3 regions of the Serratia sp. Nf2 genome follow, and region 2 is predicted to be linked to each of the others. Evidence: predicted binding sites of a transcription regulator. Region 2 holds the regulator's gene; each other region holds the start of a gene.
What was found. Region 2 encodes Fur, which represses iron uptake genes when iron is present. Its sites were predicted from a motif close to ATAATAATGAGAACNACTATCAA; they were not measured.
Positions count from the first base shown of each region.

Region 1: the regulator Fur is predicted to act here: its motif matches at 1,877-1,899, upstream of sodA (superoxide dismutase [Mn]).
Region 3: the regulator Fur is predicted to act here: its motif matches at 1,748-1,770, upstream of fes (enterochelin esterase).

Region 1 covers NZ_PYTW01000007.1:206,391-209,671, forward strand. The annotation lists gene fdnG (formate dehydrogenase-N subunit alpha) at 1-1,561, opposite strand, end outside; gene sodA (superoxide dismutase [Mn]) at 1,978-2,598, shown strand; gene C9411_RS16875 (methyl-accepting chemotaxis protein) at 2,724-3,281, shown strand, end outside.
Region 2 covers NZ_PYTW01000005.1:319,509-322,789, forward strand. The annotation lists gene C9411_RS13890 (beta-N-acetylhexosaminidase) at 1-1,357, shown strand, start outside; gene fur (ferric iron uptake transcriptional regulator) at 1,603-2,049, opposite strand; gene fldA (flavodoxin FldA) at 2,379-2,918, opposite strand; gene ybfE (LexA regulated protein) at 3,183-3,281, opposite strand, start outside.
Region 3 covers NZ_PYTW01000002.1:20,863-24,143, reverse strand. The annotation lists gene C9411_RS05130 (enterobactin synthase subunit F) at 1-74, opposite strand, end outside; gene C9411_RS05125 (MbtH family protein) at 107-313, opposite strand; gene fes (enterochelin esterase) at 288-1,661, opposite strand; gene C9411_RS05115 (TonB-dependent siderophore receptor) at 1,946-3,281, shown strand, end outside.

The DNA of each region.
Region 1 (3,281 bases), on a different contig from region 2:
TGTCCTTCTGCGCCTTGTCGCCGTAGAAAGTCTTCATCATGCTGACGAAGAATTTCGGGTAGTTGCCCCAGTAGTTCACCTGGCCCGGCAGCAGCGCCTTCGGCGTGTTGGCCTTCAGGTAGGTCTCGAGATCGGTCTGTTTCTCCGACGGCAGCGTCATGTAGCCCGGCAGGCTCTGCGACAGCAGGCCGAGATCGGTCAGACCCTGGATGTTGGAGTGGCCGCGCAGCGCGTTGACGCCGCCGCCCGCCATGCCCATGTTGCCGAGCAGCAGCTGGATCATCGCCATGGTGCGGATGTTCTGCGCGCCGACCGAGTGCTGAGTCCAGCCCAGGGCGTACAGGAACGAAGCGGTTTTATCCGCGACGCAGGTTTCGGCGATGTATTCGCACACCTTGAGGAAATCGTCCTTCGGCGTGCCGCAGATGTTGGTCACCACGTCAGGCGTGTAGCGGCTCACGTGCTGCTTCAGCATGTTCCACACGCAGCGCGGATCCTGCAGCGTGACGTCGCGCTTGGCGAAGCCGTTCTCGTCGAACTGGTAATTCCAGGTGGTTTTGTCGTACTTGCGGTTTTCCGCGTCGTAGCCGCTGAACAAGCCGTCTTCGAAGGCAAAATCTTCCCGCACCAGCAGGCTGGCGTTGGTGTAGGCCTCGACGTATTCGCGGTTGAACTTGTTGTTGGTCATCAGATACAGCAACACGCCCGACAGGAAAGCGATGTCGGTCCCGGAGCGGATCGGCGTGTAGAAGTCCGCCACCGATGCGGTTCGGGTAAAGCGCGGATCGATCACGATCAGCTTGGCATTGTTGTGTATTTTGGCTTCCATCGCCCAGCGGAACCCCACCGGATGCGCTTCCGCCGCATTACCGCCCATGACGATAATCAAATTCGCGTTCTTGATATCAACCCAGTGGTTGGTCATCGCACCGCGACCAAATGTTGGAGCAAGACTTGCTACCGTTGGTCCGTGTCAGACACGCGCCTGGTTGTCTACGGCAAGCATGCCGAGAGCGCGACTAAATTTTTGCGACAGAAAACCGGTTTCGTTGCTGGCGGCCGAGGCGCACAGCATGCCGGTGGTCAGCCAACGGTTGACGGTAACGCCCTGATCGTTGGTTTTGATGAAGTTGGCGTCGCGGTCTTCTTTCACCAGCTTGGCGATGCGGGTGAAGGCGTCGTCCCAGCTGATGCGTTGCCATTTGTCCGACCCTGGTGCCCGGTATTCCGGGTACTTGAGGCGGCTTTCGCTGTGGATGAAGTCAACCAGACCGGCGCCTTTCGGGCAAAGCGCGCCGCGGTTTACCGGATGATCCGGGTCCCCTTCGATATGGAAAATGCTTTCTTTGGCGTTCTTGGCGCCATCACCAAGGCTGTACATCAACAGCCCACAGCCGACGGAACAATACGTACAGGTATTACGGGTCTCGCGGGCGCGCAGCAGTTTGTACTGCCGGGTTTCCGCCAACGCCACGTCGGGGGCAAAGCCCAGCGCGGCCACCGTCGTTCCTGCCATACCGCCAGCGCAGATCTTAAAGAACTGCCTTCTGCTGACCTGCATGGGGGTCTCCTTTACTCTCGATTGTCACATTGTTCAAATGCGCCTGCCCGCTAGCGCGGCAAACGCGAATGTCACTGTTGTTATGCTTGCTACGAACGCCGGCCATATTACCACAGCGTGCTTGTGGTTGTTACACACTCGTGCTCATTCAGTGAACGCATTGGCACATTTCGATACATTTCGGCGTTGGCGCTCCCTACAGTATAGAGAGTAACCCACGCGCCGGATCGACGGCTTGACACGGCCCCCCGCCGCCCTCTTCTATCAGTATGTTAGCGCAGCGACCCGCTCATTAACCACACAGTTCACAGGGCATTGATAATCATTTTCAATATCATTTAATTAACTATAATGATCCGACTGCTTACGCGGTGCTCGCCCTTTGCGCCGCCCATACACCACTGGAGATGATGATTATGAGTTATTCACTGCCATCCCTGCCGTACGCTTACGACGCACTGGAACCGCATTTCGACAAGCAGACGATGGAAATCCATCACACCAAACACCACCAGACCTACGTCAACAACGCCAACACCGTGCTGGAAGCCTACCCTGAGCTGGCCAAATACAGCGTTGAAGAGCTGATCCAGGATCTGGATAAAGTGCCTGCCGACAAACGCACCTTCATGCGCAACAACGCCGGCGGCCACGCCAACCACAGCTTCTTCTGGAAAAACCTGAAAACCGGCACCACGCTGGGCGGCGATCTGAAAGCGGCCATCGAGCGCGATTTCGGCAGCGTTGAGAAATTCCAGGAAGAGTTCGAGAAAGCCGCAGCCACCCGCTTCGGTTCCGGTTGGGCCTGGCTGGTGCTGAAAGACGGTAAACTGGCCGTGGTGTCTACCGCTAACCAGGACAGCCCGCTGATGGGCGAAGCCGTTGCCGGTGCTTCCGGTTTCCCAATCATCGGCCTGGACGTGTGGGAACACGCTTACTACCTGAAATATCAGAACAAACGTCCTGACTACATCAAGGCGTTCTGGAACGTGGTCAACTGGGACGAAGCCGCCGCACGCTTCGCCGCGAAGAAGTAATTCGCCCCCGTTGATGAAGATGCCCGCCACCGGCGGGTATTTTTTTGCCTGAAATCCGCTAAAGTTTGACCACTTCTTGCCGATGGTTTGTTCAATTGACGTTCGCCCGGAGAAGGAAAAACGCTATGGCGGCATTGCAAGCATTGGCAGGAAAGTTCACTCATCTCACCGTAGGTAAAAAGCTCGGTCTCGGCTTCGCGTTGTTGCTGCTGTTGGCGGTGGTCATCGCCGGCACCGGGGCGCAATATCTGCACATCATCGAATCCCGCGCCGATCGCATCGACTTCAGCAACCGGCTGAACGAGGAGATCAACCAGGCCAAATACAACCGCGCCATGTACGGCCAGACCTACCGGCCGGAGTACATTCAGAACAACCGCGCCAATATTGAGAACGCCGTCAAACTGATAGACCAGGGGCAGGCGCTGGACTGGGACGCCCAAAGCCGCAAGGATCTGCAGCGTCTGGTGACGCTGATCGGGGAATATCAACAGCAGCAAAAAGTCTTTGAGCAGGCGGTCACGGCGAAAGACGCGGTGCGCCAGAGCTGGAACATGTCGGAAGTGCAGGCCAGCCTGAGCCAGGTGGAACGCCAACTGACCAACGGCGATCTGCAGCTGGCCTTTATCCAACTGAACCAGAAGCTGACCCAGGTGCGCTACGGCGCGCGCGGCCTGCTGCTG
Region 2 (3,281 bases):
ATATGCCCAGGCGCGCCAGATTGAAGTGATCCCGGAGATCGACATGCCGGCACACGCCCGCGCCGCGGTGGTCTCGATGGAAGCGCGCTATAAAAAGCTGCATGCCGCCGGGAAAGAGCAGGAGGCCAACGAATTCCGCCTGGTGGATCCGACCGATACCTCCAACACCACCTCCGTGCAGTTCTTTAACCGCCAGAGCTACCTGAACCCGTGCCTGGATTCTTCCCAGCGTTTTGTCGACAAGGTGATCGGCGAGATCGCCCAGATGCATAAAGAGGCCGGCCAGCCGATCAAGACCTGGCACTTCGGCGGCGACGAAGCGAAAAACATTCGCCTGGGCGCCGGCTACACCGACAAGGCGAAACCGGAGCCGGGCAAAGGCATCATCGATCAGAGCAACGAAGACAAGCCGTGGGCCAAGTCGCAGGTGTGCCAGACGATGATCAAAGAAGGCAAGGTGGCCGACATGGAGCATCTGCCGAGCTACTTCGGCCAAGAGGTCAGCAAGCTGGTGAAGGCGCATGGCATCGACAGAATGCAGGCCTGGCAGGATGGCCTGAAAGACGCCGAGAACGCGAAGGCGTTCGCCACCTCGCGCGTGGGCGTCAACTTCTGGGATACCCTGTACTGGGGCGGTTTCGATAGCGTCAACGACTGGGCCAACAAAGGGTATGAAGTGGTGGTTTCCAACCCGGACTACGTCTATATGGACTTCCCTTACGAGGTGAACCCGGACGAGCGCGGTTACTACTGGGGCACCCGCTTCAGCGACGAGCGCAAGGTGTTCAGCTTCGCGCCGGACAACATGCCGCAGAACGCGGAAACTTCGGTCGACCGCGACGGCAACCACTTCAGCGCCAAGAGCGACAAGCCGTGGCCGGGCGCCTACGGGCTGTCCGCTCAGCTGTGGAGCGAAACCCAGCGCACCGATCCGCAGATGGAATACATGATCTTCCCACGCGCGCTGTCGGTGGCAGAACGCGCCTGGCACCGCGCCGGTTGGGAACAGGACTACCGCGCAGGCCGCGAATACAAAGGCGGGGAAACCCACTTTGTCGATACCAAGATGCTGGAGAAAGACTGGCTGCGCTTCGCCAATATCCTGGGTCAGCGTGAACTGGCCAAGCTGGATAAGGGCGGCGTCGCTTACCGTCTGCCGGTGCCGGGCGCACGCGTAGCGGGCGGCAAGCTGGAGGCGAATATCGCGCTGCCGGGATTGGGCATCGAGTACTCCACCGACGGCGGCAAGCAGTGGCAGCGCTATGACGCCAAGGCCAAGCCGGCGGTCTCGGGTGACGTTCAGGTGCGGTCGGTCAGCCCGGACGGCAAACGCTACAGCCGCGCCGAAAAGGTCTAAGCCCGGTGCAACGGCCTGCTGTCCTGGCGGCGGCCGTATAACGAAGGGGGAATGCGTTCGCCCGCGCGTGTCGGCGTAGGGCGGACGTTGTAGTGAGAGGAGTACGTGGAGTCGCTGTGCCGCTGCAATTGTGATATTTCATGACATGATTTTCCCCCGGCTTGTCCGGGGATTTTTTTGCCCGTTGCACGGAGGGCATAAAAAAACCGCCTCGGTGTGAGGCGGTTTTTCATAGCCGGTCAGGCTTATTTCTTGTCGTGCAGCGTTTCGTCTTCGCGGCAGTCACCGGTTTCACAGTGGCCGTACAGGTACAGGCTGTGGTTAGTGAGCTTGATGCCGTGCTGCTTGGCGATATCACGCTGGCGCACTTCGATGGATTCGTCGCTGAATTCGATCACTTTGCCGCAGTCCAGGCAAATCAGGTGATCGTGGTGATGTTGTTGGGTCAGCTCGAACACGGACTTGCCGCCTTCGAAATTGTGACGTGTCACAATGCCCGCATCGTCAAACTGGTTCAGTACGCGATAAACCGTTGCCAGCCCGATCTCTTCGCCCATATCAATCAGTTTTTTGTACAAATCTTCCGCACTGACGTGATGGCATTCCGGATTTTGCAGTACTTCCAGGATTTTGAGTCGCGGAAGCGTGACTTTTAAGCCGGCCTTCTTCAATGCGATGTTGTTGTCGGTCATGCGAATTCAGTCCTGTTACTATGCTAATCAAGTTGAGGCGTACTCGCCTGTGGCATCGGTCGGCACAAAGAGTTAATGCGTCTCATTATAGAACCGGTTGTACTAAATGGAAACCGCCGGTTGTTAACAAAGATATAATTGCACTATTGCATGTTTTGCATGCAACGCCTTGATGGATGGGATAAACCGATATCTCAGTCTACCGTGACGGGGTGGGAAGTTACAAATCTGTAGCTTCTATCGCAGCAATCCCTGCTGCCGATGACGGCCCTGTGGGCACACTATGCACTTTACAGGGCCTTTGTTCAACCTTTCGCCAGTGCCGGGGCTTAGCCGACGATATCGGCCAGGCTCAGCTCTTCGACGATCTGTTTGACCCAGGCGTCGACGCGCTCGTTGGTCAGCTCCGGCTGACGGTCTTCGTCGATCGCCAGACCGATGAAGTGGTCGTCGTCCGCCAGGCCCTTGGAGGCCTCGAAGTGATAGCCTTTGGTCGGCCAGTGGCCCACGATGGCCGCGCCGCGCGGTTCGATAATGTCGCGGATGGTGCCCATCGCGTCACAGAAGTATTCCGCGTAGTCTTCCTGATCGCCGCAGCCGAACAGCGCCACCAGTTTGCCGTTGAAGTCGACTTCTTCCAGCGTCGGGAAGAAATCATCCCAGTCACACTGCGCTTCACCGTAGTACCAGGTCGGGATACCCAGCAGCAGGATATCGAACCCTTCCAGGTCTTCTTTGCTGCTTTTAGCGATGTCATGCACTTCAGAGACGTCGTCGCCAAACTGTTTCTGGAGAATTTTCTGGATCATTTTGGCAATGTTTTCGGTATTGCCAGTGTCGCTGCCAAAGAAAATGCCTACAGTAGCCATATCGCGTATAACCTTTAAATTCAAGTAATTGCATTACTCGACGCCGGCACTGACGCCGCTGACGCCGATTAAAATGATGCCATGGCAAGAGCCTTTCGCCTCCGGGGCGGGCGCCGACAGGCGCAGTCTCTTACCGGTAAATGCGTATCATGCCAGAAAGTGGCGCCGGGGTTTTATCGCATTTATGCGATGCCGGAGAATGAAGAAAAGCGTGGTCGATCCGGCGTTGTCCTTAACGCCGCGCCGCGCGTGCGGCCGAAGAGATCAATGTTCCGGCTGTTCTTCCGCCAGTTGTGCCAACAGCATCTGCTCGATGAGTTCGCTGCGGCTGATGTTGCGCTGTTCCGCCAGTTTGTTCAGGGC
Region 3 (3,281 bases), on a different contig from region 2:
CCGGGTTGCGCCGCGACCAGCGGCCATTCGCCCGCAAGCGCCGGGCCGCTGAGAGAGTTAGGGGTGTGTGACACTGCTTATTGCTCCCGTGATTACCTGGCGCCGGTCACGCCTCGCGTGCTGCGACCGGCAAAATGTCTTGCCAATGCTGTTCCAGCCATTCGGCGCACGCGGTGTGCGCCGCCGGGCCGAAGACGATCGTCCAATCGGACGGAATGGCGCGGAAATCCGGCCACAAACTGTATTGTTGTTGTACGTTGCGCAGCACCAGGCTGCGCTGCTGTGGATCATCGAACGGATTCAGGCTTTCCATCATGTGTTCCTCGTGCCGTCGCCGATGCCGGGTAAGCGGTGGCGAAAGCGGAGGCCCAGACCGCCTGCAGCCCGTCGGTCAGGCCACTGCGCCAGCACAGCGCGTCGTGCCCGCCTTCCACCACCCGGTAGTGCACCCGATGGCCGGCGTCGCTCAGGCGCGCCGCCATTTCGCCGCTGACCCGGTGCACCAGCTTTTCCTGCGAACCGGCTTCCATAAATACCTTCAGCGCGCCGTGGTTGCCCAAGCCGTGCCGTTCTACCTGCTGCATCAGCCAGCAGGCGTCGTCGGGAATGCTCGGCAGCTGCAGCATGTCGCGCCGCGGCCACCAATAGGAACCGGACTGGGTGATCACCGCGCCGAAACGCTGCGGCCAGCGCAGCCCGGCATACAGGGAGGCCAGACCGCCAAAGCTTTGCCCCGCCACCACCGTATCGGCCGGTTTGTCGCTGTGCGGCGCCCAGTCGGCCAGCTGCGGCATCAGTTCTTCCTGCACCGCCAGCCAGAAATCGTCCTTGCAGGTTAATTCTCGCGCCCGGTGCGGCAGATCGATGATGTCGATCAGCACATACACCGCTTCCGGCAACGCCCCCTCGCGGGTCAGTTGCATCAGCGGCTCCCAGACCGGCATCTGCTTCGCCCAGAACTGGCCGTCGAGCAGGATAGCCAACGGACGCTCGGCCGGCTTGCTGTCGCCTGTCGTGTAGATCCAGACATCGCGGCTGTTGCCCAGGCGTTCGCTCTGCCAGGTATGGCGCTGCAAACGCGCCGGCAACGGCGGCGTGCAGCGCCCGCTGGCGATCTCGTACTCGTCGAACGAGCGCCATACCGGCTGCGGCGGCGCATCCGGCATGTGCAGGCCGGAGACGCTGTGGCCGCTGGCGCTTTGCCAGGAGCGATACGGGTTGAGCAAATCGGGGGTGGCGCTGGCGAACACCTGATGCCACCAGTGGCGCAGGTTGTGCATGTTGGCGTGCGCATCGTCGCCGCTGAACGCCGGCGGCCGCTCGTCAAAGCAGGGGATAAAGCAGTAGCTGCCGCGCCAGGCGCCGCTCAGCTCGGTCTGCCAGTACCACACGTCGGTGCCGGCCAAACGCTGCAGGCTTTGCGGCGGATTCGGCTGATGATGGTCGGTCAGGCAGTTAATGTTGATCCACACGCGACGGTAGGCGGAGGTCAATTCGCATCCCTGAGGATCGCGCCAGAAAAAGGTGGTTCGCCAGCGGCCGTTACCCGCCGGTTCTACCCATGGCGTACCGCGCCGTGCCACCGTCAACCACCACCCTGGACTGCCCGCATTGCTGCTGGCCAATAATCTGCTGCTTTCTGACTGTAGTTCTGTATTCACAACGCCTACCCATTTTGTAGTTGGCGGCACCGGGAACGTCGACTTTTCCCTATCGCCGGCCACCGCCCGAACGCACTGTACGCCAAATACTATTGATAATAATTTGCATTTGCAATAGTGTGTAAGGCTTGGAGATCGTGCTGGTATTGCGCGCAACGGACAGGGATCGGGGATATATCAATGGCATCCCTTGCCGCAGCCGATTTTCTATTTCCGACTACACAAAAACTACAACCGCCCTTCCCCCCGTTCGGCGAGGGATGGCAGCAAGGTAGGACACTCAAATGAAAAGCAAGCTATCACGTTATTCTTTAGCCACTCTTATCGGCTTGGGATTGGGCGCGTCCGCGTTCGCCAACGCCGCACAGCAGACCGACACCCCCACCACGGAAGAAAACAGCGGCGCAGTGGATAAAAAACCGCGCGGCGAAGACACCATCGTGGTGACCGCCGCCCGGCAGAACCTGCAGGCACCGGGGGTGTCCACCATCACCGCCGACGAGATCCAAAAACGCCCGCCGGCGCGCGACATCAGCGAACTGATCCGCACCATGCCCGGGGTTAACCTGACCGGCAACTCCACCAGCGGCCAGCGTGGCAACAACCGCCAGATCGATATCCGCGGCATGGGCCCGGAAAACACCCTGATTCTGATCGACGGCAAGCCGGCCTCCAGCCGCAACTCGGTGCGCCAGGGCTGGCGCGGCGAGCGCGACTCGCGCGGCGATACCGCCTGGGTGCCGCCGGAAATGATCGAGCGCATCGAAGTGCTGCGCGGCCCTGCCGCAGCGCGCTACGGCAACGGCGCCGCGGGCGGCGTGGTCAACATCATCACCAAGAAGGCCGGCGATGCGCTGCACGGCTCGCTGAACGGCTACTTCAACGTGCCGCAGCACAAGCAGGAGGGTGCCACCAAGCGCACCGACTTCAGCCTGTCCGGCCCGCTGAGCGATTCCCTGAGCTTCCGCCTGTTCGGCGGCTACAGCAAAACGCAGGCCGATGCCTGGGACATTAACGAATCACACAAGTCCGAACGCGTCGGCGCCTACGCCAACAGCGTCCCGGCCGGGCGCGAAGGGGTAGTCGATAAAAACATCGACGCCTTGCTGCACTGGGACTTCGCCCATCTGCAGTCGCTGGAGTTCGAGTACGCTTACGGCCGCCAGGGCAACCTGTACGCCGGCGATACCCAGAACACCAACACCAACGCCCTGGTGCAGAGCAACTACGGCGAAGAGACCAACCGCATCTACCGTGAAACCTTCGGCCTGACCCACCGCGGCGCCTGGGACAACGGCGTGAGCACCAACAACTACGTTCAGTTTGAACGCACCCGCAACACCCGCCTGAACGAAGGGCTGGCCGGCGGCACCGAAGGCATCTTCGACACCAAAAACACCGGGTTCGGCACCACCAAACTGGACGACTTCCTGGCGCACAGCGAAGTCAGCGTGCCGTTTGAACTGGGCGTCGCCCAGACCGCCACGCTGGGTACCGAGTGGACCCAGCAGCGGATGAAAGACGGCACGTCCACCAGCCAAACGCTGATGGGCGGCACCATTCCCGGCATGACTACCGGTACGCGCAGCCCTTACGCTTCCGCGCATATCTTCTCGCTGT